DNA from 3 places in the Streptomyces sp. NPDC049687 genome. Region 2 is predicted to be linked to each of the others. Evidence: riboswitches for the same ligand, from Rfam matches in the RefSeq annotation. Region 2 holds a riboswitch; each other region holds the start of a gene.

Region 1 (10,220 bases), on a different contig from region 2:
AGAGGCGTTCGCCGGTGGCGGGGGCCTGGGCGTGGACCCCGACGTGGTGCACAAGATCGCCCGTGAGATCGCGGCCGTCGTGCGCGACGGGGCGGAGATCGCGGTCGTCATCGGCGGCGGCAACTTCTTCCGCGGCGCCGAACTCCAGGTGCGCGGCATGGACCGGGCCCGCTCGGACTACATGGGCATGCTCGGCACGGTCATGAACTGCCTCGCTCTCCAGGACTTCCTGGAGAAGGAGGGCATCGACAGCCGCGTCCAGACCGCCATCACCATGGGCCAGGTCGCCGAGCCGTACATCCCGCTGCGCGCCGTGCGCCACCTGGAGAAGGGCCGCGTCGTGATCTTCGGCGCCGGTATGGGCATGCCCTACTTCTCCACCGACACCACCGCCGCCCAGCGCGCCCTGGAGATCGACGCCGAGGCGCTGCTGATGGGCAAGAACGGGGTCGACGGCGTGTACGACTCCGACCCCAAGACCAACCCGGAGGCCGTCAAGTTCGACGCCCTCGGCTACGGCGAGGTCATCACGCGCGACCTCAAGGTCGCCGACGCCACCGCCGTCACGCTGTGCCGCGACAACAAGCTTCCGATCCTCGTTTTCGAGCTTCTGGCCGAGGGCAATATCGCTCGCGCCGTCAAGGGTGAGAAGATCGGCACGCTTGTGGGTGAGCAGGACAGCCGGGCCTGACCGGAAAACCCCCCGGGTTCGCACGACAACCCGTGACCGGGGGACGGACCCTGGTCGGAGGATGGACAATGTCCTGCCGGTCGGGAACCGTGCAGGAAGAAGACGCGACGCAGCCGGCCGCCGCCACCGACAGGGAACCGCAGCCGGGCCTTACTCAAGACACGCAGGAGCAAGTGGTGATCGAAGAGACCCTCCTCGAGGCCGAGGAGAAGATGGAGAAGGCCGTCGTGGTCGCCAAGGAGGACTTCGCCGCGATCCGCACCGGCCGTGCGCACCCGGCGATGTTCAACAAGATCGTGGCCGACTACTACGGCGCGCCGACGCCGATCAACCAGCTGGCTTCGTTCTCCGTGCCGGAGCCGCGCATGGCGGTCGTCACCCCGTTCGACAAGACGGCGCTGCGCAACATCGAGCAGGCGATCCGTGACTCCGACCTGGGCGTCAACCCGAGCAACGACGGCAACATCATCCGGGTGGTGTTCCCCGAGCTCACCGAGGAGCGCCGCCGCGACTACATCAAGGTCGCCAAGAGCAAGGCGGAGGACTCCCGGGTGTCCATCCGTTCCGTGCGCCGCAAGGCCAAGGACGCGATCGACAAGCTCGTCAAGGACGGCGAGGTCGGCGAGGACGAGGGCCGCCGTGCGGAGAAGGAGCTCGACGACACCACCGCGAAGTACGTCGCTCAGGTGGACGAGCTCCTGAAGCACAAGGAAGCGGAGCTGCTCGAGGTCTGATGAACGACTCTTCCTGGGGTTCTCCGCCGCAAGCCGGGTCACAGGCCGGGTACTGGGGGCCCATCGACCAGGGACCTGTCCAGGGGGCTGCCCCGGCGGGTCCCGCGTACGATGCGCCTGAGGCGCAGCAGACTCGCCCCATGCCCATCGTCCCCGACCTACCCGCTCACGGCGGAGACCAGGATGACGACAGGGGGGCCGCTCGGCTGGGCGGCCCCTTGTTCCACGACGAGCCGTACGGCAGCGCCGCTCACGGCGACCACACACCGTCGGCACGGCCCCATGCGGCGGTGCCGCAGAATCCGGAGCCCATGCCCGACGCCCCTCAGCCGGCGCCCGCACCGCAGAAGAAGAGCGCGGGCCGAGACCTGAGCGCGGCCATAGGGGTCGGGGTCGGGCTCGGTGCGCTGATCGTCGTGTCGCTGTTCATCGTCAAGGCCGTGTTCGTCGGTGTGATAGCGGTCGCCGTCGTCGTGGGTCTGTGGGAGCTGACCAGCAGGCTGCAGGAGCGCAAGGAGATCAAGGCACCGCTCGTGCCGCTGGCGCTCGGCGGCGCCGCGATGGTCGTCGCCGGATACGTCAGGGGACCCGAGGGCGCCTGGGTCGCCATGGCCCTGACCGCGCTCGCGGTCCTGGTCTGGCGGATGACCGAGCCGCCGGAGGGCTACCTCAAGGACGTCACGGCCGGCGTCTTCGCGGCCTTCTACGTCCCGTTCCTGGCCACCTTCGTCGCCCTGATGCTCACCGCCGACGACGGCCCGCGGCGCGTGCTGACGTTCCTGCTGCTCACGGTCGTCAGCGACACCGGCGCGTACGCCGTCGGCTGGCGCTTCGGCAAGCACAAGCTCGCCCCGCGCATCAGTCCCGGCAAGACCCGCGAGGGCCTGCTGGGCGCCGTGTCGTTCGCGATGGTCGTGGGCGCGCTGTGCATGCAGTTCCTGATCGACGACGGCACCTGGTGGCAGGGTCTGCTGCTCGGCCTCGCGGTCGCGGCCAGCGCCACGCTCGGCGACCTCGGCGAGTCCATGATCAAGCGGGACCTGGGCATCAAGGACATGGGCACCCTGCTCCCCGGTCACGGCGGCATCATGGACCGTCTGGACTCGCTCCTGCCGACGGCTCCCGTCGTATGGCTGTTGCTCGTGCTGTTCGTGGGCTCCGGCTGACCGTCCGCACGCCACGGTTTTTCGCGGGCCCCCGTCCTGGTCGCTCAGGGCGGGGGCCCGCTGCCGTGGCCCGGTGGGCGGGTGAGTGGGACGATTCCCATGGAAGGCCTCACAGGGGGGATCGCCCTGAAAGGGGGCGGGCGTCATGTCCGACTTCCGCGAATCGATCGACGTCGACCGCAGTCCCGAAGAGGTGTGGGCGTACCTGAACGACCCGTCCCACCTGCCCGAATGGCAGGCGAGCGCGGTCTCGGCGGAGCCGCTCGACCCCGGCCCGATCGGTGTCGGCTCCCGAGTACGGATCACCCGGCACGTCGGCCGCCGGGAGATCCCGATGACCATGGAGTACACCGAGTACGAGCCGCCGTACGTCTGGGGTCTGCAAGGCGTCGACGGCCCCATCCGCGGTCATGTCCACGGTGAGATCGACCCGCTCGACGAGGGCCGCCGGTCCCGCGTGACCATGGAGGTCGACTTCGAGGGCAAGGGCATCGGCAAGGTCCTGCTCCCTCTGGTCGTCCGCCCCCAGATGCGCAAGGAGCTGCCGCTCAACGAACGGCTGCTGAAGGACCGACTGGAGCACCGCACGGCATAGACCGGCTGGGCGCCGGAGTGGATCCGAAGGGCTTCCCGACGGCCGGCGGCGACCTGGTCCGGGGGACCCGATCCGTCGAGAACGTCCTGCTCTTCGCCCTGGCCCCCGCGCTTCTGCTCGTCGGGGCGTTCAGGGGATGGGGTGGTCCTCGTGGCAGCGGCTGCTCGCGGGCGCGGGGGCCTCGCCCCGGCGCCCGGCGCCGTCGCGGCGACCGAGGGACGCGGCGGCACAGGCGCTCCTGACACGGTACGGGCTCGGCGCCGGGGGCACCCGATTGGATCTGCGACACTGGTACGGCCATGCCTAAGCCCGGAGAACTCACATTCGTAGCCCCCCGCGGAGCCAAGAAGCCGCCGCGGCACCTTGCCGACCTCTCGCCTGCCGAGCGGAAGGACGCCGTCGCGGAGATCGGTGAGAAGCCGTTCCGTGCCAAGCAGCTCTCGCAGCACTACTTCGCGCGGTACGCGCACGATCCGGCGGAGTGGACCGACATCCCGGCCGGCTCGCGCGGCAAGCTGCAGGAGGCCCTGCTGCCCGAGCTGATGACCGTCGTACGGCATCTGTCGACCGACCAGGGCACCACCCGCAAGACGCTGTGGCGGCTGTTCGACGGGACGCTCGTCGAGTCGGTGCTGATGCGGTACCCGGACCGGGTGACCATGTGCATCAGCTCGCAGGCGGGGTGCGGGATGAACTGCCCGTTCTGCGCCACCGGACAGGCGGGGCTCGATCGGAATCTCTCGACCGCCGAGATCGTGCATCAGATCGTCGACGGGATGCGGGCGCTGCGGGACGGAGAGGTTCCCGGCGGGCCGGCCCGGCTCTCCAACATCGTCTTCATGGGGATGGGCGAGCCCCTCGCCAACTACAAGCGGGTCGTCGGTGCGATCCGGGCGCTCACGGACCCGGCGCCGGACGGGCTCGGGCTGTCGCAGCGTGGCATCACCGTGTCGACGGTCGGCCTGGTGCCCGCCATCCACCGGTTCGCCGACGAGGGCTTCAAGTGCCGGCTCGCCATCTCGCTGCACGCGCCGGACGACGAGCTGCGCGACACCCTCGTCCCCGTGAACACGCGGTGGAAGGTGCGCGAGGTGCTCGACGCGGGCTTTGAGTACGTCGAGAAGTCGGGCCGTCGGCTCTCCATCGAGTACGCCCTCATCCGCGACATCAACGACCAGGCGTGGCGCGGTGACCGGCTCGGCCGGCTGCTCAGGGGCAAGCCCGTGCACGTCAATCTCATTCCGCTGAACCCGACCCCGGGCTCGAAGTGGACCGCGTCCCGTCCCGAGGACGAGAAGGCGTTCGTCGAGGCCATCGCGGCGCACGGGGTGCCGGTCACCGTCCGGGACACCCGTGGCCAGGAGATCGACGGAGCCTGTGGTCAGCTGGCCGCCACCGAGCGGTAAAATCTGGCCACGTCCACATATCTTCATATTCCGACAGGGGAGCGCCACAGCGCTGAGAGTGCGGCGAACGGGCCGCAGACCCTCTGAACCTCGCCCAGGTCATTCTGGGTAGGAAGTTCGGTCACCACTCAAGCTGTTGTGCCCTGCCCGGGCGTCCCCGGGCGGGGCCGCGTTCTTCCTGGCCAACCCCAGGAGGACATCCAGTGCACACCAAGACCTTCGTGGCGGCGACGGTCGGCCTCGGCCTGCTCACGCTGTCCGCGTGCGGGTCGTCCGACGCCAAGAGCCCGGCGGACTCCAAGACCGTCACCCTCGTCAGCCACGACTCGTGGGCCGCCTCCAAGAGCGTGCTCGCCGCCTTCGAGAAGGAGTCCGGGTACAAGGTCAAGGTCCTCACGGACGGCGACGCCGGGCAGGCCGTCAACAAGGCCATCCTCACCAAGGACAACCCGCAGGGCGATGTCTTCTTCGGCGTCGACAACACCCTCCTCTCCCGCGCCCTCGACAACGGCCTGTTCCAGTCGTACGCGGCCAAGGGGCTCGACCAGGTCGGCAGCGCGTACCAGCTGGACGCCGGCAAGCACCGGGTCACGCCGATCGACTACGGCGACATCTGCGTCAACTACGACAAGAAGTACTTCGCCGACCACGAGCTGACCCCGCCGGCCACCTTCGCCGACCTGGTGAAGCCCGCGTACAAGAACCTCCTGGTCACCGAGAACGCCTCCACCTCCTCGCCCGGCCTCGGCTTCCTGCTCGGTACGGCCGCCCGGTACGGGGACGGGGGCGCCTCCGGCTCGAGCGGAGCCGAGAGCGGGGGAGGCTGGGAAGAGTACTGGAAGCAGCTCAAGGCCAACGGTGTGAAGGTGGTCGACGGCTGGGAGCAGGCCTACAACGAGGAGTTCTCGGGGTCGGCCGGCGGCAAGAAGGCCAAGGCGGACCGGCCGCTCGTCGTGTCCTACGCCTCCTCGCCGCCCGCCGAGGTGATCTACGGCGACCCCAGGCCCAGCACCGCCCCGACCGGGGTCGCGGCCGGGACCTGCTTCCGGCAGATCGAGTTCGCCGGGCTGCTGAGCAACGCGCGCAACAGCGCGGGCGGCAAGGCGCTCATCGACTTCCTGATCACCAGGAAGTTCCAGGAGGACATGCCGCTCAACATGTTCGTCTACCCGGTGGTGGAGGGCGCGAGCGTGCCCGCCGAGTTCACGAAGTACGGGCCCGCCGCCAAGGACCCCGAGACCATGGACCCGGCGGAGATCGCCGACCACCGCGACCAGTGGGTCAAGTCGTGGACCTCGCTCGTACTGAAGTAGCCCCGGCCGAAAGGCCTTCCGGGAGCGCGGCGCGGCTCGGGCTCATGGTCCTGCCCGTCGCGTTCTTCGGGCTGTTCTTCGCCTACCCCGTCGCCGCGATCGTCGCGCGCGGGCTGCGGGTCGACGGGGTGTGGCAGCTCGGGCGGCTGACGGAGGTACTGGGCCAGTCCGACATCCGGCACGTCCTGTGGTTCACCACCTGGCAGGCGCTCGCCTCCACCGCGCTCACCCTGCTGGTCGCCCTGCCGGGCGCGTATGTCTTCGCCCGGCTCGACTTCCCGGGCAAGCAGCTGCTGCGGGCCGTGGTCACCGTCCCGTTCGTGCTGCCGACGGTCGTCGTCGGTACGGCGTTCCTCGCGCTCGTCGGACGCGGCGGGCTCCTCGACGAGCTGTGGGGCGTACGCCTCGACACGACCGTGTGGGCGATCCTGCTCGCACACGTGTTCTTCAACTACGCGGTGGTCGTCCGGACGGTCGGCGGGCTGTGGGCCCAGCTCGACCCCAGGCAGGAGGAGGCCGCGCGGATGCTGGGCGCCTCACGCCGAAGGGCCTGGCGCACGGTCACGCTCCCCGCCCTCGGGCCCGCCGTGGCAGCCGCCGCGCTGATGGTCTTCCTCTTCACCTTCACCTCCTTCGGCGTGGTCCAGATCCTCGGCGGACCCACCTTCTCCACCCTCGAGGTGGAGATCTACCGGCAGACCTCCGAGATCTTCGACCTGTCCACGGCCGCCGTCCTGACGATCGTCCAGTTCGTGGCCGTGGGCGCGATCCTCGCCGTGCACGCCTGGACCGTACGGCGGCGGGAGACCGCGCTGCGGCTGGTGGACGCGAACATGACCGCCCGGCGGCCGTACGGGGCGGGGCAGTGGGCGCTGCTGGCCGGGGTGCTCGCGAGCATCGCCGTGCTGCTGGTGCTGCCGCTCGCCGTACTCGTGCAGCGGTCCCTGGACGCGCCCGGCTTCGCCTACTACCGGGCGCTGGCCGACGAGGAGGGCAATGTCTTCCTGGTCCCGCCGATCGAGGCGGTCGGCAACTCGCTGGAGTACGCCGTCGCCGCGACCGCGATCGCGGTGGTGATCGGCGGGCTGGCCGCGGCCGCGCTCACCCGGCGGGACGCCGGGCGGCTCGTCCGCGGCTTCGACGCGCTGCTGATGCTGCCGCTGGGCGTGTCCGCGGTGACCGTCGGCTTCGGGTTCCTGATCGCGCTGGACGAGCCTCCGCTGGACCTGCGGAGCAGCTGGATCCTCGTTCCCCTCGCCCAGGCGCTGGTCGGGGTCCCCTTCGTGGTACGGACGATGCTGCCCGTGCTGCGGGCGGTGGACCACCGGCTGCGGGAGGCGGCGGCCGTCCTCGGGGCGTCTCCCTGGCGGGTGTGGCGGGAGGTGGACCTGCCGATGGTGCGGCGGGCGCTGCTCGTCGCGGCCGGGTTCGCCTTCGCGGTGTCACTGGGGGAGTTCGGGGCGACCGTGTTCATCGCGCGGCCCGACAACCCGACGCTGCCGGTGGCGGTGGCGCGGCTCCTCGGCCGGGCCGGTGAGCTCAACTACGGGCAGGCGATGGCCCTGTCGACGATTCTGATGGTGGTGTGCGCGGTGGCCCTGCTGGTGCTGGAGCGGCTGCGGGCCGACCGGACGGGGGAGTTCTGATGCCACCAGCACTTGTGTCACCGGCTCCGGCGCCACCCGCTGCTGTGCCGCTGCTCGAACTGGAGTGTGGGACGGTGCGGTTCGGTGGCCGGGCGGTGCTCGACGCCGTGGATCTGGGGGTCGCCGAGCACGAGGTGGTGTGCGTGCTCGGGCCGAGCGGCAGCGGCAAGTCGACGCTGCTGCGGGCGGTCGCCGGGCTCCAGCCCCTGGACGCGGGGCGGGTGTTGCTGGACGGGCGCGATCAGGCCGGGGTGCCCGCGCACAAGCGGGAACTCGGGCTGATGTTCCAGGACCATCAGCTGTTCCCGCAGCGGGACGTGGGCGGCAATGTGGCGTTCGGGCTGCGCATGCACGGGGCCGGCAAGAAGGAACAGGATCAGCGGGTAAGGGAGTTGCTCGACCTGGTCGGTCTTCCCGGCGCCGCCCGCCGGGCCGTCGCCGCGCTCTCCGGCGGCGAGCAGCAGCGCGTCGCACTGGCCCGCGCCCTCGCGCCGCGCCCCCGGCTGCTGATGCTCGACGAGCCGCTGGGCCAGCTGGACCGTTCGCTGCGGGAACGGCTGGTCGTCGAACTGCGCGAACTCTTCGGGCGGTTGGGCACCACGGTCCTCGCGGTCACCCACGACCAGGGTGAGGCGTTCGCGCTGGCCGACCGGGTCGTGGTGATGCGGGAGGGACGGATCGCCCAGTCCGGTACGCCTCTTGAGGTGTGGCAGCGGCCGGCGGACGCGTTCGTGGCCCGTTTCCTCGGCTTCGAGAACGTGGTGGAGGCGGCTGTCGCCGACGAGGTGGCGGTCACGCCCTGGGGCAAGGTGCCGGTGCCGGACGGCTCCCCGCAGGGGCAGCGCACGCTGCTCGTCCGGCCGGCCGGCGTCCGTCTGGTCGCCGCCGACGAGGGCCTGCGCTGCACGGTCGCCGCCCGCACGTTCAAGGGCACCCATGTCGCCGTCCACCTCCAGCCGCAGGGCGCGCCGCGGCTGGAGGCGGCGTGTGCGCTGCGCGAGGCGCCGGAGGTCGGGGACGGGGTCGGGGTGGTGTTCGACGCGACCGAGACCGTGGTGCTCGACTGAGGGCCCGCCCCGGAGAGGGACGGGCCGGGAGGTCAGCGGTTGCCGGAGCCGCGGCGGCGCATGCCGAAGAACACCGCTCCGCCGCCCACGACGACCAGCAGGGCCGCGATGCCCGCGATCAGACCGGTGTTGGAGCTGGCGCCGGTCTCGGCGAGGTTGGACTCCTGGGCCGCGGCCGACGGGGCGTTGCTCGCGGAGGGTGCGGACGCCGCGCTGTCGCTCGCCGAGTCCGACGGGCTGGGCGACGTGGTGTCGGCCGGGGTGGAGGCGGAGTCCGAGGGGCTCTCCGAGTCCGACGGGGCGGTGGACGGGGAGGAGGTGTCCTCGGCCGTGCAGGCCGTGGCCGGGGTGGTCAGGTTGCCCTTGATGTCCGCGTCGACCAGGACCTTGTCCTTCTTGGTGGCCTTGATGTGGATCCGGTATTCCGCGTTCGGCTCCCAGTCCTCGTCGAAGGTGACGGTGACGCCCTTCTTGGAGCCCTCGACCGTCGCCTCGCCGACCTGCCGCAGGTCGGCGCCGTTGTTCTCGAGGAAGACGGTGACGACGGCCGGGGTGCCCGACGGGTCCTTGTCGGTGACGGTGATGACGCCCTTGGCGCCGTCACACCCGGCGGCGGCGGAGAACTCGCCTATCTCGCAGGCCAGCGCGGTGCCGGCGGCACTGAACGCGAGGGCGGCGGAGGCGGCGGCGACACCGAGGAAACGCACCGGACGGGCGGCGGTACGGCGGGAAAGGGACACGTTTGTCCTTTACGGGGAAGCGCAACTGCGGGGGGTGGAGGGGGAGATGGCGCCCCCGGTGATGCCGAGTGCGTCACCATCCCCAGCAGACTCACAGGTCTATAAGCGTTACATAAGAAGTGTCAATGCGAGGACCCCTCTGAGCCGTTGGCTTTGCCCGTTTATTAACCACCGAGACGTTTCAATGCCTCCGGAGCCTCCTCGATCCGGTCAACCAGGGCGATACGGGACTCCATCGACCGCTCCCGGGCGAGTGACCGCAAGAGCGGCCAGGCCGGCAGGCGTTCCGTCCAGTGCGCCCGGTCCACGAGCACCATCGGCGTCGGCTCGCCCCGCGATCCATAGTAGTTGGGCGTCGTGTTGTCGAAGATTTCCTGTACGGTCCCGGCGGCGCCCGGCAGGAAGACCACACCGGCGTCGCAGCGGGCCAGCAGGCCGTCCTCGCGGATGGCGTTGGAGAAGTACTTGGCGATGTGCGCGGCGAACGGGTTCGGCGGCTCGTGGCCGTAGAACCAGGTCGGGATGCCGACCGAGGGGCCGCCGCCCGGCCAGTTGGCCCGTACCTCGAAGGCGGCCCGCGCCCAGTCGGTGACCGACGGCGTGAACGTCGGTGCCTTGGCGAGCAGGCGCAGCGCGTCGGCGAGCATCGCGTCGTCGAAGGGGGCGGCGTACGCGCCGAGGTTCGCCGCCTCCATCGCGCCGGGACCGCCGCCCGTCGCGACGGTGAGTCCGGCGCGGGCGAGTTCACGGCCGAGGCGGGCCGCGCCGGCGTACGCCTCCGTGCCGCGCGCCATGGCGTGCCCGCCCATCACGCCCACCACCCGGGCGCCGACGAGCAGTTCGTCGAGCGCGTCGGACACGG
Region 2 (10,220 bases):
GCTCTTTCAGGGCGTCAGGGAAGTGGGCGTTGCTGAGCTTCGGCAGCCTCTCCAGCATCTTCACACTCGTCACCGGCAGGACTTCGGGGATGACCGGGGTCTCGCAGCCGGCCGCCGCCACCCGGTCGCGCAGACGCAGATACGACTCGGGCTGGAAGAACATCTGCGTGATGGCGTAGTCGGCGCCGGCCCGGCACTTGTCGACGAAGTGCGCGACGTCCGTGTCCCAGTCGCCGGAGCGCGGGTGCATCTCGGGGAAGGCGGCGACGCCCACGCAGAAGTCGCCCGACTCCTTGATGAGCCGGACGAGTTCGGCGGCATAGGTGAGGCCCCGCGGATGCGGGACCCAGTCGCCCATCGGGTCGCCCGGCGGGTCGCCGCGCACGGCGAGCATGTTGCGGATCCCGGCGTCGGCGTACTGGCCGATGATGTTGCGCAGCTCGGCGATGGAATGGTCCACGGCGGTGAGGTGCGCGACCGGGGTGAGGGTGGTGTCGGCGACGATCTGCTGGGTCTCCTTGACCGTGGTCGCCCTGGTGGAGCCGCCGGCGCCGTACGTCACGGAGACGAAGTCCGGGGCCACCGCCTCGACCCTGCGGAGCGCGTCCCACAGGCTCCGCTCGCCCTTGGGCGTCTTCGGCGCGTAGAACTCGAACGAGTACGTCGTCTTGCCGGTCGCCAGGATGTCGCGCACGGTGCGTGCGCGGTCCGTCCTGGTGGATGCGGTTCCAAGGGCCATACCCGCAGGTTAACCAGCGGCCGACGGTCACCCAACCGAATGCCGGATATTTGCCCGAATTGTCGGCTTGTTGTCCACCCTTCGGACAGGCCTTCGGCTGAAACCCGACCGGCCCCTCAGAGCTCGCGCAGGCGCTTCGCGAATTCCGCCGCCGCGGCACCCGGGTCGTCCGCCTCGGTGATCGCCCGGACGACCACGACCCGGCGGGCGCCCGCCTCCAGCACCTCGTCGAGGGTGCCGAGGTCGATGCCGCCGATGGCGAACCAGGGGCGGTCGGTGCCGAGGGCGGCGGTGTGGCGGACCAGGCCGAGACCGGGTGCGTGGCGGCCCGGCTTGGTGGGGGTGGGCCAGCAGGGGCCGGTGCAGAAGTAGTCCACGCCCTCCTGGACGGCGGCGGCCTCGGCCTCCGCCTCGGCGTGCGTGGAGCGGCCGATGAGGACCTCGTCGCCGAGAATGGCGCGGGCCGCGGGGACCGGCAGGTCGCCCTGGCCGAGGTGGAGGACGTCGGCGCCGGCGGCGTGGGCGACGTCCGCGCGGTCGTTGACCGCCAGCAGCTTTCCGTGCCGGGCACAGGCGTCGGCGAACACCTTCAGGTGCTCCAGCTCCTGGGCCGCCTCCATGCCCTTGTCCCGCAGCTGCACGATGTCGACTCCGCCGGCCAGGACCGCGTCCAGGAACTCAGGGAGGTCGCCCTGTCGGGTGCGGGCGTCCGTGCAGAGGTAGAGGCGGGCGTCGGCGAAACGGGCGCGGGCGGTGTCGGGCATGCGTGAGTTCCCCCCAGGGCGGCGGCGTACGAGGGCGGCGGACCGGCCCTCGTACGCCCCGGGTGTGTCGGTTGTCTTCCTCTGGTCAGACGGCGAGCGCCTGGGCGCGGCGCTTCACCTCCGTGCCACGATTCTCGCTCAGGGCCTGCGCGGGGGTGCCGGGCAGGCTCGCGTCGGGGGTGAAGAGCCACTCGAGCATCTCTTCGTCCGTGAAGCCGTCGTCCCGCAGGAGCGTCAGGGTCCCGGACAGGCCCTTGACCACCTTGTCCCCGTCGATGAAGGCGGCGGGGACGTGCAGCGCGCGGTTCTCACCGCGGCGCACGGCGATGAGCTGGCCCTCCTTGACCAGCTGCCGGACGCGCGTCACGTCGACATCGAGCATTTCCGCGATGTCGGGCAGGGTGAGCCAGGCGGGGACGAGAGCATCGATCTTTGCGTCAATCTCGGTCACGAGAACAAGCCTGCCATCTGCCACTGACAGTCGGAAGTCGGGCCGCGACGAGTCGCCGGCCGTCCGCGGCGCCGTCGTGGCCGGGCGCGCCCCCGCGACGGAGCCGAACCTCGGCGGAGCCCGGCCCCCTAGGGCCCCGCAGTCGCGTCCTTCAGGGGGCGGGCCGGGTCCGCGAGCGCCTCCGGGTCCATGCGCCGGGCGGCCTCGATCAGGCGGCGGCCCTGGGCCAGGTCACGCGGCCGGCCGACGGCCAGGAGGGCCACCAGGCGGTCCTCGCGCAGCCAGCACACCGTCCACGCCGGGCCGGACCGGTCACCGCGCCACACCATGCGGTCGGCCACGGCGTGGTGACCGGCGTACTGGACGAAGCGGCCGAACTGCTCGGACCAGAAGTACGGCACCGGGTCGTAGACGGCCGGGGGCTCGCCGGTGGCCGCGCCGACGATGTTCGCGGCGACCGTGCGCGGGCCCTGGAGGGCGTTGTCCCAGTGGTGGACGAGGAGCCGTTCGCCGTACCGTCCCGAGGGGAAGGACGCGCAGTCGCCGACCGCGTACACGTCCGGCACGGACGTGCTCAGGTGGGCGTCGGCCACGACCTCGTGGTGCGCGCCGAGTTCGACGCCGGAGCCGGCCAGCCAGGCGGTGGCGGGCCGGGCGCCGATACCGACGACCACGGCGCCGGCGGGCAGCCGGGAGCCGTCGTCGAGGACGACCGCGCCCGGTTCGACACGCTCCACGCGCGCGTGGGTGCGCAGATCGGTGCCGCTGTCGGCGTACCAGGAGGTCATCGGGGCGGCGACCTCGGCCGGCAGGGCACCGGCGAGGGGGCGGTCGGCGGCCTCCACGACGGTGACCGCGCAGCCGGCCTCGCGCGCGGCGGTGGCGAACTCCGCGCCGATCCAGCCGGCGCCGACGACCACGATGTCGTGCTGCCGGGCGAGCACCGGCCGCAGCCGTTCGGCGTCGTCCAGGGTGCGCAGCAGATGGACGCCGGGGACGCCCTCGGCGCCGGGCAGCCGGATCGGTTCGGCACCGGTGGCGAGGACGAGGACGTCGTAGGGGACCGGCCCGGCCTCGGTGTCCACCTCGTGGTCGGCGGGGCGCAGGCCGAGCACCTCGCGGCCGAGCAGCAACTCGATGCCGAGGCTCTCGAAGTCGACGTCGAAGGCGGAGCCCTCGGCCTTGCCGAGCAGGACGGCCTTGGACAGCGGAGGCCGGTCGTAGGGCTGGTGCGGCTCCGCGCCGATCAGCGTGACCGTGCCGTCGAAGCCCTGTTCGCGCAGCGCGACCGCGGTCTGCACACCGGCCATGCCCGCGCCGACGACGACCACCCGCCGCCCCGCCGGCCTGTCTTCTTCCCGCGTCTGCTCGCTCACCTGATCACCATAGACACCTGACGAATAGTCAGTCAGCGGTCGTGTGCCGTGACCTGCTCCACAACGCTCGTACCGCTGCCCTCCTGCGACTCCCAGGCCCAGGTCTCCTCCAGGCGCACCCGGCCGTCGGGCAGTGCGACGACTGTCGACACACAGCGCCCCGAGGACGTCGTCCCGTCGTGCTTGAGCTGGACGTACCGGAAGTCGAGCCGGTCGCCCTCACGGGTACCCACGAGATGCCCGCGTACGACGTCGCCGCCCCCGTAGTCCGCCCAGATCACGCCGTCCCGCTCGTGGTACGTGAAGCGGGTGCGGGTGCCGACCTGGCCCGGGGCCTGGTCGGCGACGGGGGCGAGGACGAGGCCGTCCAGCGAGCCGGGCATGACGAAGGCTCCCTTTACACAGGCGTGGAACCACGGGCTAGGGTGACCCAACGTAGAGCACTCGCGGGAGCCCGGACGCACCGGGCTGAGAGGGAGGCTGGCGGCCTCCGACCGTACGAACCTGATCCGGGTCATGCCGGCGAAGGGAGGGGCTGGACGCCCATGTCGCGTACACGTACATCCGATGTCCTGGTCGTCGGGGGCGGGATCATCGGCCTGGTCACGGCCTGGCGGGCCGCGCAGCGCGGGTTCGCCACGACGGTGGTGGACCCCGAGCCGGGCGGTGGGGCCGCACGGGTGGCGGCCGGGATGCTGGCCGCCGTCACCGAGCTCCACTACGGCGAGCAGACCCTGCTGGGCCTGAACCTGGCCTCGGCCCGCCGCTATCCGGACTTCGCGGCCGAACTGACGGAGGTCACCGGGCAGGATCTCGGCTACCGCCGGTGCGGCACGCTCGCGGTGGCGCTGGACGCCGACGACCGCGCCCACCTGCGGGAACTGCACATGCTGCAGGCGCAGTCGGGGCTGGAGTCGGAGTGGCTCACGGGGCGGGAGTGCCGGCGCCTGGAGCCGATGCTCGCGCCCGGGGTGCGGGGCGGGCTGCGGGTGGACGGCGATCACCAGGTCGATCCCCGGCGGCTGGCCGACGCGCTCGTCACCGCGTGCGAGCGGGCGGGCGTGGTCTTCCGCCGCGCGTGGGCCGAACGGCTGTCCGTGACGGGCGGGCGGGCGTCGGGGGTCGTGACGGGGGACGGCACGGCGTTGGAGGCGGGGCAGGTGGTACTCGCGGCCGGAAGCCTCAGCGGGCGCCTCGCGGGCGTCCCGGAGGACGTACTGCCCCCGGTCCGGCCGGTGAAGGGGCAGGTGCTGCGGCTGACGGTGCCGCCTCGGTTCGCGCCGTTCCTGAGCCGTACCGTGCGGGCCGTCGTCCGAGGGAGTCAGGTGTATCTGGTGCCGCGGGAGAACGGCGAGCTGGTCGTGGGCGCCACGAGCGAGGAGCTGGGCTGGGACACGACGGTGACGGCGGGGGGCGTGTACGAACTTCTGCGCGACGCCCACGAACTGGTGCCGGGGATCACGGAACTGCCGTTGACGGAAACCCGCGCGGGACTGCGCCCCGGTTCCCCGGACAACGCGCCGCTGCTCGGGCCGACGGACCTGGACGGGCTGCTGCTGGCCACCGGGCACTACCGCAACGGGGTGCTGCTGACACCGGTGACCGGTGACGCGATGGCGCACGCCCTTGCCACCGGTGAACTCCCCGACGAGGTCCGTCCCTTCACACCCCGGCGCTTCGGTGCCGCCGCCCTCACGGAGCAGCCCGCGTGAACATCTCGGTGAACGGCGAGCGGCAGGTGGTCGCTCCCGGTACGGCCCTCGACAGCGTCGTACGGTCCCTGACTCCGGCGCCCTCCGGGGTGGCCGCCGCGCTCAACGAAACCGTCGTCCCGCGCGCGCAGTGGTCCGCCACGGCGCTCCGCGAGGGTGACCGCGTGGAAGTCCTGACCGCCGTGCAGGGGGGCTGAGCGCCATGGCCGACGATCTCTTCGTCCTCGGGGGTACGTCCTTCTCGTCCCGTCTGATCATGGGTACGGGGGGTGCGCCCAGCCTGGAGGTGCTGGAGCGGGCGCTGGTGGCGTCCGGGACCGAGCTGACGACGGTCGCGATGCGGCGGGTGAACCCAGAGGTGCGGGGCTCCGTGCTGTCGGTGCTCGAGCGGCTGGGCATCCGGGTGCTGCCGAACACGGCGGGGTGCTTCACGGCCGGGGAGGCCGTGCTGACGGCCCGGCTGGCGCGGGAGGCGCTGGGCACCTCGCTGATCAAGCTGGAGGTCATCGCCGACGAGCGGACCCTGCTGCCGGATCCGGTGGAGTTGCTGGAGGCGGCGGAGACGCTGGTGGACGACGGGTTCACGGTGTTGCCCTACACGAACGACGATCCTGTGCTGGCGCGGAAGCTGGAGGATGCCGGCTGTGCCGCCGTCATGCCGCTGGGGTCCCCGATCGGATCGGGACTCGGCATCCGCAACCCCCACAACTTCCAGCTGATCGTCGAGCACGCGCGCGTGCCGGTGATTCTGGATGCGGGGGCCGGTACGGCGTCGGACGTGGCGCTGGCGATGGAGTTGGGGTGCGCGGGGGTGATGCTGGCGTCGGCGGTGACGCGGGCGGCGGACCCCGAGCGGATGGCGTCGGCCATGCGGGCCGGGGTCGAGGCGGGAAGGCTGGCCCGGCTCGCGGGCCGGATCCCCCGCCGTTACTTCGCGGAGGCGTCCTCGCCCACGGAGGGCCTGGCCGCCCTGGACCCCGAGCGCCCCGCCTTCTGATCTCCCGCCGAAAGCGCTCCCTCCGTCTCTCGGCCCGTGGTTCGCGTCACAGGTCGGCTGCAGTCCTGCTCCGAAGGGGTGGAAGGGGGGGACGTGTCAGTGGTGGCTCGTAGACTCGCCTGCGTGGACACGACCCTTCAGGACCCTCTGGTCGGGCAGGTGCTCGACGGTCGGTATCGCGTCGACGCGCGTATCGCGGTGGGCGGGATGGCCACGGTCTATCGGGCCGTGGACACCCGTCTCGACCGTGTGCTCGCTCTCAAGGTGATGCATCCGGCGCTCGCGGCCGACGGGTCGTTCGTCGAGCGGTTCATCCGTGAGGCCAAGTCCGTGGCGCGGCTCGCGCACCCCAATGTCGTCCAGGTGTTCGACCAGGGGACCGACGGGTCGTATGTGTATCTCGCCATGGAGTACATCGCCGGGTGCACGCTGCGTGATGTGCTGCGCGAGCGCGGGGCGCTGCAGCCGAGGGCCGCCTTCGACATCCTGGAGCCCGTGCTCGCCGCGCTCGGCGCCGCGCACCGGGCCGGCTTCGTCCACCGGGACATGAAGCCGGAGAATGTGCTGATAGGGGACGACGGCCGGGTCAAGGTCGCGGACTTCGGCCTGGTGCGGTCCGTGGACACCGTCACCAGTACGACGGGTGCCGTGCTCGGGACCGTCTCGTATCTCGCCCCCGAGCAGATAGAGCAGCCCGGTGCCGCCGCCCCCGGGGTGGACGTCTACGCGTGCGGTGTCGTCCTCTACGAGATGCTCACCGGTGAGAAGCCGCACGACGGCGACTCCCCCGCGATCGTGCTCTACAAGCATCTCCACGAAAACGTTCCGCCGCCTTCCGCCGCCGTGCCCGGGCTGCCGTTCGAGCTGGACGAACTCGTGGCGTCGGCCACCGCCCGCACCCCGGACGTCCGGCCGTACGACGCCGTCGCGCTGCTCGGGCAGGTCCGGGACGCACGCGCCGCCCTGAGCGAGGAGCAGCTGGACGCCCTGCCCCCGCAGGCCGTGTCCGCCGGGCACGACAACGCGGAGGACCGTACGAGCGTCATTCCGCGCTCGCTGACCGTGCCGCGGCTGCTGCCGGTCGACGAGGACGATGTGCCCGGCGCCGAGGGTGGCCCCCTCGGCCTCGACCACACCTCGCGGTTGCAGAGTCCGCCGCCGCTGCCGCCCCGGGGCCGTTCCGCGCGGGCCCCGCGTGGGATGCTCGCGCTCATCACCGTCGTCCTGCTGGTGATCGGCGTCGGAGCCGGCGTCTGGTACATCAACTCGGGCCAGTTCACCAAGGTCCCCGCGGTGCTGACGCAGACCCGGGCGAAGGCCGAGAAGCGGCTGGAGGCGGCCGGGCTGGAAGTCGGCAAGGTCGAGCACGCCTACAGCGACACCGTAAAGCGCGGGACGGTCATCAGTACGGACCCGGGGCCGGGCGAGCGGATCCGCAAACACGACTCGGTCACGCTCACCGTCTCCGACGGCCCGCAGACCGTGAAGGTGCCGGACGTGACGGGTTCCCGGCTGGACAAGGCCAAGGAACTGCTGGAGTCCGACGGCCTTGAGCCGGGGCTGGTCACCAAGGAGTTCAGCGACGACGTCGTCAAGGGCTTCGTGATCGGCACCACCCCGGCGGCAGGCACCGAGCGGCGTGCGGGGTCCGCCGTCTCGATCGTCGTCAGCCAGGGCAGCCCGATCGACGTCCCGGACGTCACCGGCGAGGACCTGGACGACGCCAAGGCCGAGCTGGAGGAGGCCGGCCTGAAGGTGGAGGTCGCCGCCGAGCAGGTCAACTCCGAGTTCGACAAGGGCCAGGTCGCGGCGCAGACCCCGGAGGCGGACAGCCGGGCCGCCGACGGCGACACGGTGACGCTGACCCTGTCCAAGGGCCCGGAGATGGTCGAGGTCCCGGACGTGGTCGGCGACAGCGTCGACGACGCGAAGGAGTCGCTGGAGGCCGCCGGCTTCGAGGTCAAGGAGGACCGCGGGCTGCTCGGACTGTTCGGCGACACCGTGAAGAAGCAGTCCGTGGAAGGCGGCGAGAGCGCGCCCAAGGGGTCGACGATCACGATCACCATCCGGTGACCATCCAGTGAGCGGGCGGTGCCGGGGCGGTGCTCGGGGCATGACACCCTGAACGGGTGAGTCAGAACCACCCTGTCCCCCCGAACACCGCCGTCCCGAGCGACTCCGTCCTGAACGACCCCGTTCCGAACCGCGCCTTCCCGTCCCGCAACCCCGTCGGCGGCCATGTTCCGGTGGCCGGCGGACTGCACTCCGTGGGGCTGTCGTACGCCCATGACCTCAAGGCAGAGACGGTCCAGGTCTTCGTCGCCAACCCGCGCGGCTGGGCCACACCGGCCGGCAACCCGGCGCAGGACGAGGCGTTCCGGGAGACCTGTACGGCGGAGTCGATCCCGGCGTATGTCCACGCGCCGTACCTGATCAACTTCGGGTCGCACACCGAGGCGACGGTGGAGAGGTCGGTGGAGTCGCTGCGGCACTCACTGCGCCGGGGGCGGGCGATCGGTGCGCTGGGTGTGGTGGTGCACACGGGCAGCGCGACGGGCGGGCGGGAGCGGTCCGTGGCGCTGAAGCAGGTGCGGGACCATCTGCTGCCGCTGCTGGACGAGCTGACCCATGACGACGACCCGTTCCTGCTCCTGGAGTCCACCGCCGGGCAGGGCGCCTCCCTCTGCTCCCGGGCCTGGGACTTCGGGCCGTATTTCGAGGCGCTGGACGCCCACCCGAAGCTCGGCGTCTGCCTCGACACCTGCCACATGTTCGCCGCCGGGCACGACCTGACCGGCCCGTCCGGCATGCACCGGACCCTCGACCTGCTGGTGGACACCGTCGGTGAGGGCCGGCTGAAGCTGATCCACGCCAACGACTCCAAGGACGTCGTCGGTGCCCACAAGGACCGGCACGAGAACATCGGTGCGGGTCATATCGGCGAGGACCCGTTCCGCGCCCTGATGACCCACCCGGCGACGGCGAACGTGCCCCTGGTCATCGAGACACCCGGTGGCAAGGAGGGTCACGCGGCGGACGTGGAACGCCTGAAGAAACTCCGGGACGGCTGAGCCGGGCCGGGGCTCAGAGGTCGGGACCCTCCCCGGGCCCCTCCTGGTAGGAGTAGCGCTGTTCCTTCCAGGGGTCGCCGATGTTGTGGTAGCCGCGTTCCTCCCAGAAGCCCCGGCGATCGGCGGTCATGTACTCGACGCCGCGGACCCACTTGGGCCCCTTCCAGGCGTAGAGGTGAGGGACGACCAGGCGGACCGGGAAGCCGTGCTCGGCGGTGAGGAGCTCGCCGTCCTTGTGGGTGGCGAAGATCGTGCGCTCGGAGGCGAAGTCCGTGAGGCGCAGGTTGGAGCTGAAGCCGTACTCCGCCCAGACCATCACATGGGTGACACCGTCGGCGGGCGGGGCGAGCTCCAGGATCGTCCGGGCCGGGATCCCGCCCCACTCGGCGCCGAGCATGCTGAACTTCGTCACACAGTGCAGATCGGCCACGACGGTCGTGTACGGGAGGGCGGTGAACTCCTCGTGGTTCCAGCAGCGCTTCTCCCCGTCGGCGGTCGCGCCGAAGACCCGGAACTCCCAGCGCTCGGGCCGGAACTTGGGGACCGGGCCGTAGTGGGTGACCGGCCAGCCCCGCTGCAGTCGCTGTCCCGGCGGAAGCTCGGACGGTGCTGCTGCTCCAGATTCGCGCTCCACCGGCTGACCCATGTCTCCATCCTGACAGACCCGACACAGTGCACATGACCAGGCATGTGCCACCTTCTCCGGAATCGGGCAACTCACACTAAGCATGCACTAACTTACTAAGTACGCACTTACTGGACGATCTTCTGTACCGGTGCAATCATGCGGCGGCAGCCTCCCCGACTCCCCATGTGGAAGGAGCCTCTGCGATGCAGGGCGACCCCGAGGTCATCGAGTTTCTCAACGAGCAGCTCACCGGCGAGCTCACCGCGATCAACCAGTACTTCCTCCACGCCAAGATGCAGGAGAACTTCGGCTGGACGAAGCTCGCCAAGTACACCCGGCACGAGTCCTTCGACGAGATGAAGCACGCGGAGGTGCTCACCGACCGGATCCTGTTCCTGGAGGGGCTGCCGAACTACCAGCGGCTGTTCCATGTCCGCGTGGGCCAGACCGTCAGGGAGATGTTCGAGGCGGACCGGCAGGTC
Region 3 (10,220 bases), on a different contig from region 2:
TCTCGCGCTTCGGGAGTGACCCTCCTTGCCTCTGGCCAACACCGCATCCCTGGAACCGCAAGCACCCCCCACGCGGCCGCGTTCCTCGGCGCCTCCGCTCCAGCGCCCGCCGAGCACGGCCCTCCCCGAGCAGCCCCATTCGGCCACGCGGCCAGCCCAGTCCGCGAGGACTCCTTCTGCGGTGCCGCAGCCGCACTCGGCCGCCACGCTCATCGGCTCCGTACAGCGCGCCATGCGCCTGCTGGAGTCCGTCGCCGAGCACGAGCACGGAGCTCCGGCCAAACAACTGGCCCGCGAGACCGGCCTCGCACTCCCCACCGCCTACCACCTGCTGCGCACCTTGGTGTACGAGGGCTATCTGCGCCGGGAGAAGGGGCTGTTCTTCCTCGGCGAGGCGGCCGAGCGGCTGGGCAGCAGCGGGGCGGCGCAGAAACGTCGCAGCACGGTCGCCGACACCCTCGCCCAGTGGCGCGATTCAATCGGTGTTCCCGTGTACTACGCCCGGTACCACGACGGTGAGATCGAGGTCATGTGCGTCTCCGACACCCCGGGCAACCCGGCGGTGGAGGAGTGGGCCGACTTCCGCGAGACCGGCCACGCCCATGCCATCGGCCAGTGCTTGCTGTCCCAGCTGGACGAGGACGCCCGCCGCGACCACCTGGACCGCTACCCGGTGCAGCCCGTCACCCGGTACACGGTGCGCGACAATCACACCCTTCTGGGGCGTTTGGAGCGTATTGGGCGCATGGAACCGGTCGTGGAGCGGCAGGAATACGCACTGGGCACCGTGTGTGCCGCCATCCCGATCACCCTGGGCGCCACCGTGGGGACGATGGCCATCTCCCTGCCCGCCCGTCAGGCCGACCGGCTGCTCCTCGCGGCGCGACAGCTGCAGAGCGAAATCGGGCGGAAGCTGGGGTCGATCGGGCTCTGTATCAGCATTTGAAAACTAACTCCTTGTGATCTGTTGTGCACGTTCAGCAAGATGCGGTGCAGTGTCAGGGGTTGATTACCGGCCATTCGACGGCAAATGACGGGGTAACTCGATGTGCGAGTCCGTACAGGCAGTTCAGGCAGAAGTGATGATGAGCTTTCTTGTGTCCGAGGAGCTTTCGTTCCGCATCCCGGTGGAGCTGGGCTATGAGTCGCGCGATCCCTATGCCGTGAGGCTCACCTTTCATCTTCCCGGGGACGCGCCGGTGACCTGGGCCTTCGGGCGCGAGTTGCTCATCGATGGAGTGGGCAGGCCGTGCGGCGAGGGGGACGTACGGGTTTCGCCCGTGGACCCCGAGGTGCTCGGTGAGGTGCTCATCCGGCTTCAAGTGGGCGGTGACCAAGCCCTTTTCCGGTCCTCCGCGGCCCCCTTGGTGGCTTTCCTCGACCGCACGGACAAACTGGTCCCCCTGGGCCAGGAGGGTGCGCTCGCCGACTTCGACGCGCATCTCGACGAGGCGCTGGACCGGATCCTGGCGGAGGAACAGAGCGCCGGTTGAGCCCACCAGCGGCAAGGGGTGGCGGAACGCTTCGCCACGGGGGTGGGGCCGCGCAAAAACGCTTCTCCTGCGGGGCTGCGGACGCCTCCGGGGCTTCCGCAGGCGCGCGTCGCCTGCCCCGGCGTCCCGCCGCCTCAGCGCTTGCGTCGCCTGCCCCGGCGTCCCGCCGCCTCAGCGCTTGCGTCGCCTGCCCCGGCCGCCCCGGGACGCGGCCGTGCCTGCTGCCGCTGCTCCCGACGGAACGGGCTCCGGCACCGCCGCGGCCGCCGTTCCCGGTTCCGGGCGGTCGGCCGCGACCACCAGGGCCGCGAGGGCGGTGGTGACCGGCACCGACGCCACCAGACCGATCGAGCCCACCAGCGTGCGCACGATCTCCTCGGCGACCAGCTCGCTGTTGGCGACCGTGCCGACGCTGCTCTGCGCGATCGAGAAGAGCAGCAGCAGCGGCAGCGCGGCACCGGCGTAGGCGAGGACGAGCGTGTTCACCACGGACGCGATGTGGTCGCGGCCGATACGGATGCCGGCCCGGTACAGCCCGCGCCAGCCCATCGCGGGATTGGCCTCGTGCAGCTCCCAGACCGCGGACGTCTGGGTGACCGTCACGTCGTCGAGGACGCCGAGGGAGCCGATGATGATGCCGGCGAGCAGTAGGCCACTCATGTCGATCGACGGGTACAGGCCGTGGATCAGGCCGGTGTTGTCGTCCGTGTTGCCCGTGAGCGCGGCCCAGTCGATGAACCAGGAGCCGAGGAAGCCGATCAGCAACAGTGAGATGAGGGTGCCGAGTACGGCGACGGACGTACAGGCCGAGAGACCGTGGCACAGATACAGGGCGATCAGCATGATGGCGCTCGACCCCACCACGGCCACGAGCAGCGGGTTCGAGCCCTGCAGGATCGCGGGCAGGATGAAGAAGTTCAGGATCAGGAAGCTGGCGGCGAGCGCCACCAGCGCCATGACGCCCCGCAGCCGTCCGACGACCACGACGGCGACGGCGAAGATGACGGCCAGCACCGTCATGGGAACACGGCGGTTGACGTCGGTGACCGAGTACTGCAGGTCCTTCGGCGCCGAGGGCTCGTAGGCGACCACGACCTTCTCGCCCTCGTGCAACTGCCGCGACTGGTCGGGCTGGACGATCTCGGTGAACGTCCGGCCCTTGTCGTCGCCGGTGTCCACGCGGATCGTGGCCTTCTTGCAGGTGCCGTTCGCCTCTTGCTCGGCGGTGGAGCCCTCGGCTGTGGAGGTGTCGCCGGTCGGGGCGTCGGCGGAGGCGTTCACCGACTGGCAGCTCACGCTCACGACTTTGGTGACCGTGGCCTGCTGGGTCTGCCGGTCGAAGCCGACCCCGGTGCGCTCGTGCGAGGGGGCCCCACCCGGCCACAGCACCACCAGCCCGACCAGCACGGCCGCGGCGAACGGGATGAGGATCGCCGCGATGACCTTGCGGAGATGCTTGGAGACGGGGGCGGCCGGGCCGTGACTGTGGCTGTGCCCGTGCGTATGCCCGTGCCCACCACCGGAACCGGGACCGTCCCCGCCACCACGACCATCGCCGTGCCCGTGGCCTCCGTTGTGCCCGTCACCGGGACCGTGCCCGTGGCCCCCGCCGTGCCCGTCACCGGGACCGTGCCCGTGGCCCCCGCCGTGCCCGTCACCGGGACCGTGCCCGTGGCCTCCGTTGTGTCCGTCACCAGGGCCGTGGCCCGGCCCGCCAGGGACTCCACCATGCCCCGGCCCCACCGCGGAACCAGGGCCATATCCCGCACCGGGCGGGCGGCCCGGCCCATAGCCCCGTGGGTTGTCGTGCCCGCGGCTGTCTGCGCTGTTGAAATCGCGGTCCCCCCCGCGTCCTTGAGCGGGACCGCTTCGGGGGCCGTTCACAGGGCCTTGCCCAGGACTGTGCGCAGGGCCTTGCCCAGGACTGTGCGCAGGGCCTTGCCCAGGGCCGTGCCCACTACCGCTTCCAGGGCCGTTTCCGGGGCCGCCGCCGACCCCGGGCCTGCGGGGCGGCTCGGATGGCGGGTACGGGGGCTGGTGTGTCGTGGTCACCGCCCGATCATCGCAAGAACGACGGAGGCCCACTGTTCACCGCGCCACAAATGACGCTAGCGTGGAGCCACCTTTGCACACGCGGGAGCTCGGAGCACCGGGCTGAGAGGGCGCTGACCTCCGTCTTTGCGATGTTTCACGTGGAACGTCACTTGACTTAGTGATGTTTCACATGGAACGTCGGCAGACGGTAGCCGCTGCGTCGACCGCCGAACCTGTTACCGGGTAATGCCGGCGTAGGGAGTAGGTCTCATGACCAACAAGGACGCACGCACGCCTGCCTTCACGCAGAACGCGGCCAGCGATGAGGCGGCCGACACGGCCGACGCAAACACGGCCGACGCGACCAGTGAGAAGGCCGGGAAGTCCATCGGCTGGCACAAGGGGTACATCGAGGGCACCCGCCCCGACCTGCGTGTGCCGGTTCGCCAGGTGCACCTCACCAACGGGCAGTCGGTCACCCTGTACGACACCTCCGGCCCGTATACCGATGCGCTCGTCGACACCGACGTACGCAGGGGCCTGGCGCCGCTGCGCGAGAACTGGATCATCGCCCGCGGTGACACCGAGGAGTACGCGGGTCGTCCCGCCCGTCCCGAGGACGACGGCATCAAGCACACCTCGCCGCGCGGCGGACTGCGCAACCTCGACGCGGTGTTCCCGGGACGGCCGCGTCTGCCGCGCCGCGGCCGGGACGGCAAGGCGGTCACCCAGCTGGCGTATGCGCGTCGGGGGGAGATCACGCCCGAGATGGAATTCGTGGCTCTCAGGGAGAACGTTTCTCCTGAGGTGGTCCGCGAGGAGATCGCGGCGGGACGCGCGGTGCTGCCGGCCAACGTCAACCACCCGGAGATCGAGCCGATGATCATCGGCAAGCGGTTCCTGGTGAAGGTCAACGCCAACATCGGCAACTCGGCGGTGACCTCCTCCATCGAGGAGGAGGTCGAGAAGATGACCTGGGCGACCCGTTGGGGCGCCGACACGGTCATGGACCTGTCCACCGGCCGCAACATCCACACCACCCGTGAGTGGGTGCTGCGCAACTCCCCCGTCCCCATCGGCACGGTGCCGCTGTACCAGGCGCTGGAGAAGGTCGACGGCAGGGCCGAGGAACTGACCTGGGAGATCTACAAGGACACCGTCATCGAGCAGGCCGAGCAGGGTGTGGACTACATGACGGTTCACGCGGGCGTGCGCCTCCCGTTCGTCCCGCTCACCGCGCGCCGCAAGACCGGCATCGTCTCGCGCGGCGGCTCGATCATGGCGGCCTGGTGCCTCGCGCACCACAAGGAGTCGTTCCTGTACGAGAACTTCGAGGAACTCTGCGAGATCCTCGCCGCCTACGACGTCACGTACTCGCTGGGCGACGGCCTCCGGCCGGGCTCGATCGCGGACGCCAACGACGAGGCGCAGTTCGCGGAGTTGCGCACGCTCGGGGAACTCAACACGATCGCCAAGCGTTTCAACGTACAGACCATGATCGAGGGCCCGGGACACGTCCCGATGCACAAGATCAAGGAGAACATCGACCTTCAGCAGGAGATCTGCGATGAAGCTCCGTTCTATACGCTCGGCCCGCTGACGACGGACGTCGCGCCGGCGTACGACCACATCACCTCCGGCATCGGTGCCGCGATGATCGCCTGGTGGGGCACGGCCATGCTCTGCTATGTCACGCCCAAGGAGCACCTGGGCCTGCCCAATCGTGACGACGTCAAGACCGGTGTCATCACCTACAAGATCGCCGCCCACGCTGCCGACCTCGCCAAGGGGCACCCCGGGGCGCAGGAATGGGACGACGCGCTGTCCGACGCCCGCTTCGAGTTCCGCTGGGAGGACCAGTTCAACCTCGCTCTCGACCCGGACACGGCAAGGGAGTTCCATGACGAGACGCTGCCGGCCGAGCCGGCCAAGACGGCTCACTTCTGCTCGATGTGCGGGCCGAAGTTCTGCTCCATGAAGATCTCTCAGGACATCCGCCGCGCACACGGTGGGAGCCGGGAGGAGATCGAGGAGGGCATGGCCCAGAAGTCGAAGGAGTTCGCGGCGAGTGGCAACCGGGTGTATCTGCCCATCACCAACTGATGCGCCCCGGTAGGTGACGGGGAGCAGTCAGGCCCGGCGTCCTGGGGCCGAAGGCGAGGGCGTCGGTGCTTGACTGGGCTCATGACTGCGCGATCCATGAGCAAAGGTGCCAATCTGCCGGTCGACTCGCCCGTCGTTCGTGCGGAACTCAGCTGGTCCGAGGGGGCCGCAGGACCGGACGTCGACGCCTCGGCCCTGCTGCTGACCGCCGCCGGACGGGTGCGTGACGACGGTGACTTCGTCTTCTACAACCAGCCGTGTCATGCGTCCGGCGCGGTGACCCACCTCGGCAAGCAGAGGGCCGACGGCGTCATGACCGACACCGTCCAGGTGGACCTGGGCTCGCTGGAGAGCGCCGTCGAGCGGGTGGTGCTGTGCGCGTCGGCCGACGGCGGCACCTTCGGGCAGGTGGCCGGACTGACGCTTCGGCTGCTCGGCCCGGACGGGCGGTCCGAACTGGCGCGCTTCGAGATGCGGGCGGAGACGGAGACGGCGTTCATCGGCGGCGAGCTGTATCTGCGCGAGGGACGCTGGAAGTTCCGTGCGGTCGGACAGGGGTACGCCTCCGGACTCGCGGGACTCGCCACGGACTTCGGCATCACCGTCGACGAGGAGCCACCCGACGCGACCGCGCCGCCCACCCCGGGTGCGGCCGCACCGCCGTCCTCCGACGCGTCTGCCCCGCCGTCCCGGGCCATGGACTTCCCACCGTCTCGGACCGGCGCTGCGCCGCCACCTCAGCCGGGCGCGGTACCGCCGGCCCCGCCCGCGGCCTTCCCGCCGCCCCCGCCCGCGGCTGTCCCGCCGCCCACCGGCCCACGCCTGATCAAAGGGGAGGAGCGGCTTCCCGTGGACATGCGCAAGCGGCTGTCCCTGCGCAAGGAGCAGGTCGCCGTCAGCCTGAGCAAGCGGGGAGCCGCGGGGATTCGCGCACGGGTCGTCCTCGTCCTGGACGCCTCCGGCTCCATGGCGTTCCTGTACTCGCGCGGTGTCGTGGCCGACGTGGTGGAGCGCATGGCCGCGGTGGCCGCGCAGCTCGACGACGACGGCGAGATGCAGGCCTGGACGTTCGCCAGCAACCCCGCACGTCTGCCCGACCTCCGCCTCGGCGAACTCCCCGAGTGGCTGCGGCTGCATGTGCGTGTGGGCGAGATCAGCTTGTTCCGGCGCGGCAAGAAGCCACGGAAGGGGCTGGAATCCGGCCAGGTGGACATGCGGACGGTCGGCATCCAGAACGAGGAGCAGAAGGCGATCGCCGAGGTCAGGGCGTTTGTGCGGGACCATCCCGCGACCGCGCCCACCCTGGTGCTGTTCTTCTCCGACGGAGGCGTCTACCGCGATGCGGCTATCGAGCAGGAGCTGCGGGCGGCGGTCGAGGAGCCGATCTTCTGGCAGTTCGTCGGCCTCGGCCGGTCCCACTACGGCGTCCTGGAACGGTTCGACACGCTCCCCGGCCGGCGCGTCGACAACGTGGGCTTCTTCGCCGTGGACGACATCAGCACCCTCCCGGACCAGGAACTCTACGACCGGCTGCTGTCCGAGTTCCCGTCCTGGATCACGGCGGCCGCTGGGGCAGGCATTCTCTGACCCGTGCAGGCGCCTGCCGAACGGCTTGCGCTCCCTCGTTCCAGGGCGTTCGGGAGGCGCAAGCCGAGGGCCTATTCCGGCTGGTGGTCCGGGCCGCCGAAGTCCGGGCTCGTGTAGTCCGGGCTGCTGAAGCTCGGGCGGGGGCCGGCGGGGCCGTCGTCGGGGCTGGTGAAGCCCGGACGGTCGTACCCGATCTTCGGAAGGCGGCCGGTGGGGGCCGGCGGGGCCGGTTCGGGGCGCAGTTCGGAGGTCGGCCCGTGGTCGGCGAGGGCCTCCCGCAGGAACGGCAGGATGCCGCGCTCCAACAGGGCCTCCCGCCAGGCCTCCTTCGCCCGGGCGACCTCGTCGCTCAGCTCGCCGTACGGCCCGGCCTCCAGGGACGGACGGTTGCGCAGGGCGGTGAGCAGCAGCCCGATGGTGGCGACGAGAATCGCGGCCGCGGCGATGGCCCCGAACGCCCATCCGACGTTCAGCATCGCCTGGGCGGCCGCCTGATCGGGTTCGATCGCCTTGAGGCAGTAGCCGACGAGCAGGAAGAGCACCGCGGCGGTTCCGGCGAGCACGGGGGTGAGTACGGCGGCGACGGCGACGGCGCCCGCCCCGGCGGCCTCGGCGGCCTGGGCCGCCTCCCCCACGGTGGTGGCGAGCCCCATCGCGCCCGCGCCCGGCTCTGCCGAGCCGGAATCGTGCGGGGACGAGGGGGTGGACGGCGCGGGGTGGCGCAGTTCCTCGCGGACCTTCACATAGTGCTGGTACTCGGTCGCCGCGGCCGCCGTGATGAGCGCGGAGGCGTTGAGCGCCATGGTGCGCAGCTGTTCGGGGTTGAGCCGCTGTCCGACAGCGGCCAGTTCCGGGTGGTGTGGTGCGGAGCGCAGCGCCTCGTCGAGGATCCGCTCGTACTCCTGGCGGTCCTCACTGTGCAGGTGCTGCGGAACGCTGTTCATGTGCATCCCCCGATGCTCCGTAGGGCTTGGGGCTCGCATGCCAACGAGCCGTCGGGCAGAAACGGAGGGGAGCCTGCTACGGATAAGGCGATGGTAGAGCGGCGACGGCATGCGGTGACAGGGGGTTTGCTGAAATTGGCCCCTGGCCCGCGGTGTCGCCGACGGGTCCATGGGGCCGCCGGCCTGCCCCGGAACGCCTAATCGTCGAGGGGAAGTTGCTGGACCAGCAGCTTCCCGGCCATCGTCACGCCGCCGTCCATCGCGATGGCCAGCCCGTCGGCGTACACGTGCGGTCCCTCGACATGCGGGCCGCCGTTGTCCTCGTCCTCCTCGGAGCCGACCTCGCCCATCAGGTACGGGATCGGGCTGTGGCCGTGAACGATGCGGGTGCCGCCGTACGTATCGAGCAGGGAGCGGACGGCGTCGGCGCCGCCCTCGTCGCGGAAGGAGAAGCGCTTGGTGAACTTGCGGAACAGATCCCACACCTCGTCCGCGTCGTTGCGCGTGATCGTCTCGCGGACGGTGTCGTTGACCGCCTCGATCGAGTCGCCGTAGTCGAGGTAGGCGGTGGTGTCGGAGTGGACGAGCAGATGACCGTCGACCTCCTCGACGGCGTCGAGACGGGCCATCCACTGCAGGTGGTGGTCCTGGAGGCGGTCCATGTCGTGCTTCTGGCCGCCGTTGAGCAGCCAGGCCGCCTGGAAGGTGGCGGTGCCCGCGCCGGAGTTGACGGGGGTGTCGCCGAAGCGCTTGGCGCCGAGTAGCAGCAGCTCGTGGTTGCCCATGAGGGCCTTGCAGTAGCCGCCGGCCGCGGCGGCCTCGGCGGACAGCCGCATGACGAGGTCGATGACGCCGATGCCGTCCGGACCGCGGTCGGTGAAGTCGCCGAGGAACCACAGTCGGGAGGTGCCCGCGCACCATTGGCCCGCCGCGTCGACGAGGCCCTTCTCCTGCAGCGCGGCCACGAGTTCGTCGAGGTAGCCGTGCACGTCGCCGACGACGAAGAGCGGCCCGGGGCCGGTCGTGGGCAGCGGATCGGGGGCCGGCGCCGGGTCGACGGCCACCTGAAGGGTGTCGCCCCGGTTGATGACCGGCAGATCGCGCTGCGTCGGCGTATAACCGTCCGGATGCTCCAGGGGATCCTCGAGCGGCGGCGCGGCATTGCCCGGATGCGCGCTGTGGTCGTACGGACCGGTCTCGTGGACGTACGCGGGCACCCGGAAGTCGCGCAACGTCGCCGTCCGCTCCGCCTCGGGTCCCTGACCGGCCCCCTGAGTCATCAGACCCCTCCACCATCGCGCCGCATGCACCCTTCGGGCTGCCTGGTCGCAGCGGCCCGCGGTGCCGTGGGCCCATCATAGGAATGCGGATCGGGCCGTGTGATGACCCAGGGGTGCTGAATCGGAGCAAGGCTCCAGTTCATCGCGGCTTTCGCCCCGATTGGGCCGGTCTTCGGCAGTCCACTCACACCCCGCGCACACCCCACTCACACGCGCCTCCTCCTGGGCGTGGGGCGCAGGGACAGTGTCGCGCAAGGCACAGGGGCGGTGCCGCGCGGCGCGCAGGAACGGTTTTCCCGGGCACGCCGGAGCGGCCGGACGGCGGGAGACCGGGCAGTCGCACGGCGGTCGGCGGACGGCGCGGCGAGTGCGCGCCGCAGACGCGGGACGGCTGCGGGCGCACCCGCAGCGCTGCCCCGGCCTCAGCCCGGCCGGGCCGCTCCCCCTACCCCTTCTCCGGTGCCCGGGGCGGACTCACCGTCGTCCGGGGCGGACGTCGCTGAGAAGAGGTACGGACGATCAGTTCCGTCGGTATCACCTGTTCGACCGGCCGGTCGGAGTCCACGCTCTCGATCGCGTCGATCAGGAGCTGGACCACGGCCGTCCCGATGCGGCGCGGCTTCAACGAGAGCGTGGTGATGGGCGGCTCGGTGCTGGCGTACACGGTGGACTCGCTGCAGCACACCAGCAGCAGATCCTCCGGCACCCGCAGCCCGTAGCGGCGGGCGGCGGCCAGAAGATCGGTGCCGTTGGGATCGAACAGGCCGTAGACCGCGTCG

Evidence for each region. A riboswitch is a leader RNA that binds a small molecule or an ion and turns the genes downstream of it on or off. The one in region 2 is predicted to bind thiamine pyrophosphate.
Region 1: it holds a riboswitch for thiamine pyrophosphate, as region 2 does, so the genes downstream of both, ACIBVL_RS32055 (thiamine ABC transporter substrate binding subunit) here and thiO (glycine oxidase ThiO) in region 2, are expected to answer to the same signal.
Region 3: it holds a riboswitch for thiamine pyrophosphate, as region 2 does, so the genes downstream of both, thiC (phosphomethylpyrimidine synthase ThiC) here and thiO (glycine oxidase ThiO) in region 2, are expected to answer to the same signal.

Annotation. Positions count from the first base shown of each region.
Region 1 covers NZ_JBITLN010000012.1:137,875-148,094, reverse strand. The annotation lists gene pyrH (UMP kinase) at 1-691, shown strand, start outside; gene frr (ribosome recycling factor) at 868-1,425, shown strand; gene ACIBVL_RS32070 (phosphatidate cytidylyltransferase) at 1,425-2,591, shown strand; gene ACIBVL_RS32065 (SRPBCC family protein) at 2,737-3,186, shown strand; gene rlmN (23S rRNA (adenine(2503)-C(2))-methyltransferase RlmN) at 3,486-4,592, shown strand; TPP riboswitch at 4,618-4,725, shown strand; gene ACIBVL_RS32055 (thiamine ABC transporter substrate binding subunit) at 4,796-5,905, shown strand; gene ACIBVL_RS32050 (ABC transporter permease) at 5,881-7,551, shown strand; gene ACIBVL_RS32045 (ABC transporter ATP-binding protein) at 7,551-8,618, shown strand; gene ACIBVL_RS32040 (LAETG motif-containing sortase-dependent surface protein) at 8,651-9,358, opposite strand; gene ACIBVL_RS32035 (LOG family protein) at 9,523-10,220, opposite strand, start outside.
Region 2 covers NZ_JBITLN010000001.1:413,689-423,908, forward strand. The annotation lists gene metF (methylenetetrahydrofolate reductase [NAD(P)H]) at 1-739, opposite strand, end outside; gene thiE (thiamine phosphate synthase) at 856-1,503, opposite strand; gene ACIBVL_RS01905 (Rv2175c family DNA-binding protein) at 1,589-1,954, opposite strand; gene ACIBVL_RS01910 (NAD(P)/FAD-dependent oxidoreductase) at 2,083-3,330, opposite strand; gene ACIBVL_RS01915 (hypothetical protein) at 3,363-3,713, opposite strand; TPP riboswitch at 3,767-3,878, shown strand; gene thiO (glycine oxidase ThiO) at 3,876-5,042, shown strand; gene thiS (sulfur carrier protein ThiS) at 5,039-5,239, shown strand; gene ACIBVL_RS01930 (thiazole synthase) at 5,245-6,039, shown strand; gene pknB (Stk1 family PASTA domain-containing Ser/Thr kinase) at 6,163-8,112, shown strand; gene ACIBVL_RS01940 (deoxyribonuclease IV) at 8,223-9,110, shown strand; gene ACIBVL_RS01945 (sulfite oxidase-like oxidoreductase) at 9,124-9,756, opposite strand; gene bfr (bacterioferritin) at 9,942-10,220, shown strand, end outside.
Region 3 covers NZ_JBITLN010000003.1:719,256-729,475, forward strand. The annotation lists gene ACIBVL_RS13240 (IclR family transcriptional regulator) at 182-946, shown strand; gene ACIBVL_RS13245 (SsgA family sporulation/cell division regulator) at 1,047-1,493, shown strand; gene ACIBVL_RS13250 (YibE/F family protein) at 1,665-3,236, opposite strand; TPP riboswitch at 3,617-3,805, shown strand; gene thiC (phosphomethylpyrimidine synthase ThiC) at 3,798-5,630, shown strand; gene ACIBVL_RS13260 (VWA domain-containing protein) at 5,712-7,217, shown strand; gene ACIBVL_RS13265 (hypothetical protein) at 7,289-8,167, opposite strand; gene ACIBVL_RS13270 (metallophosphoesterase) at 8,359-9,441, opposite strand; gene ACIBVL_RS13275 (LacI family DNA-binding transcriptional regulator) at 9,887-10,220, opposite strand, start outside.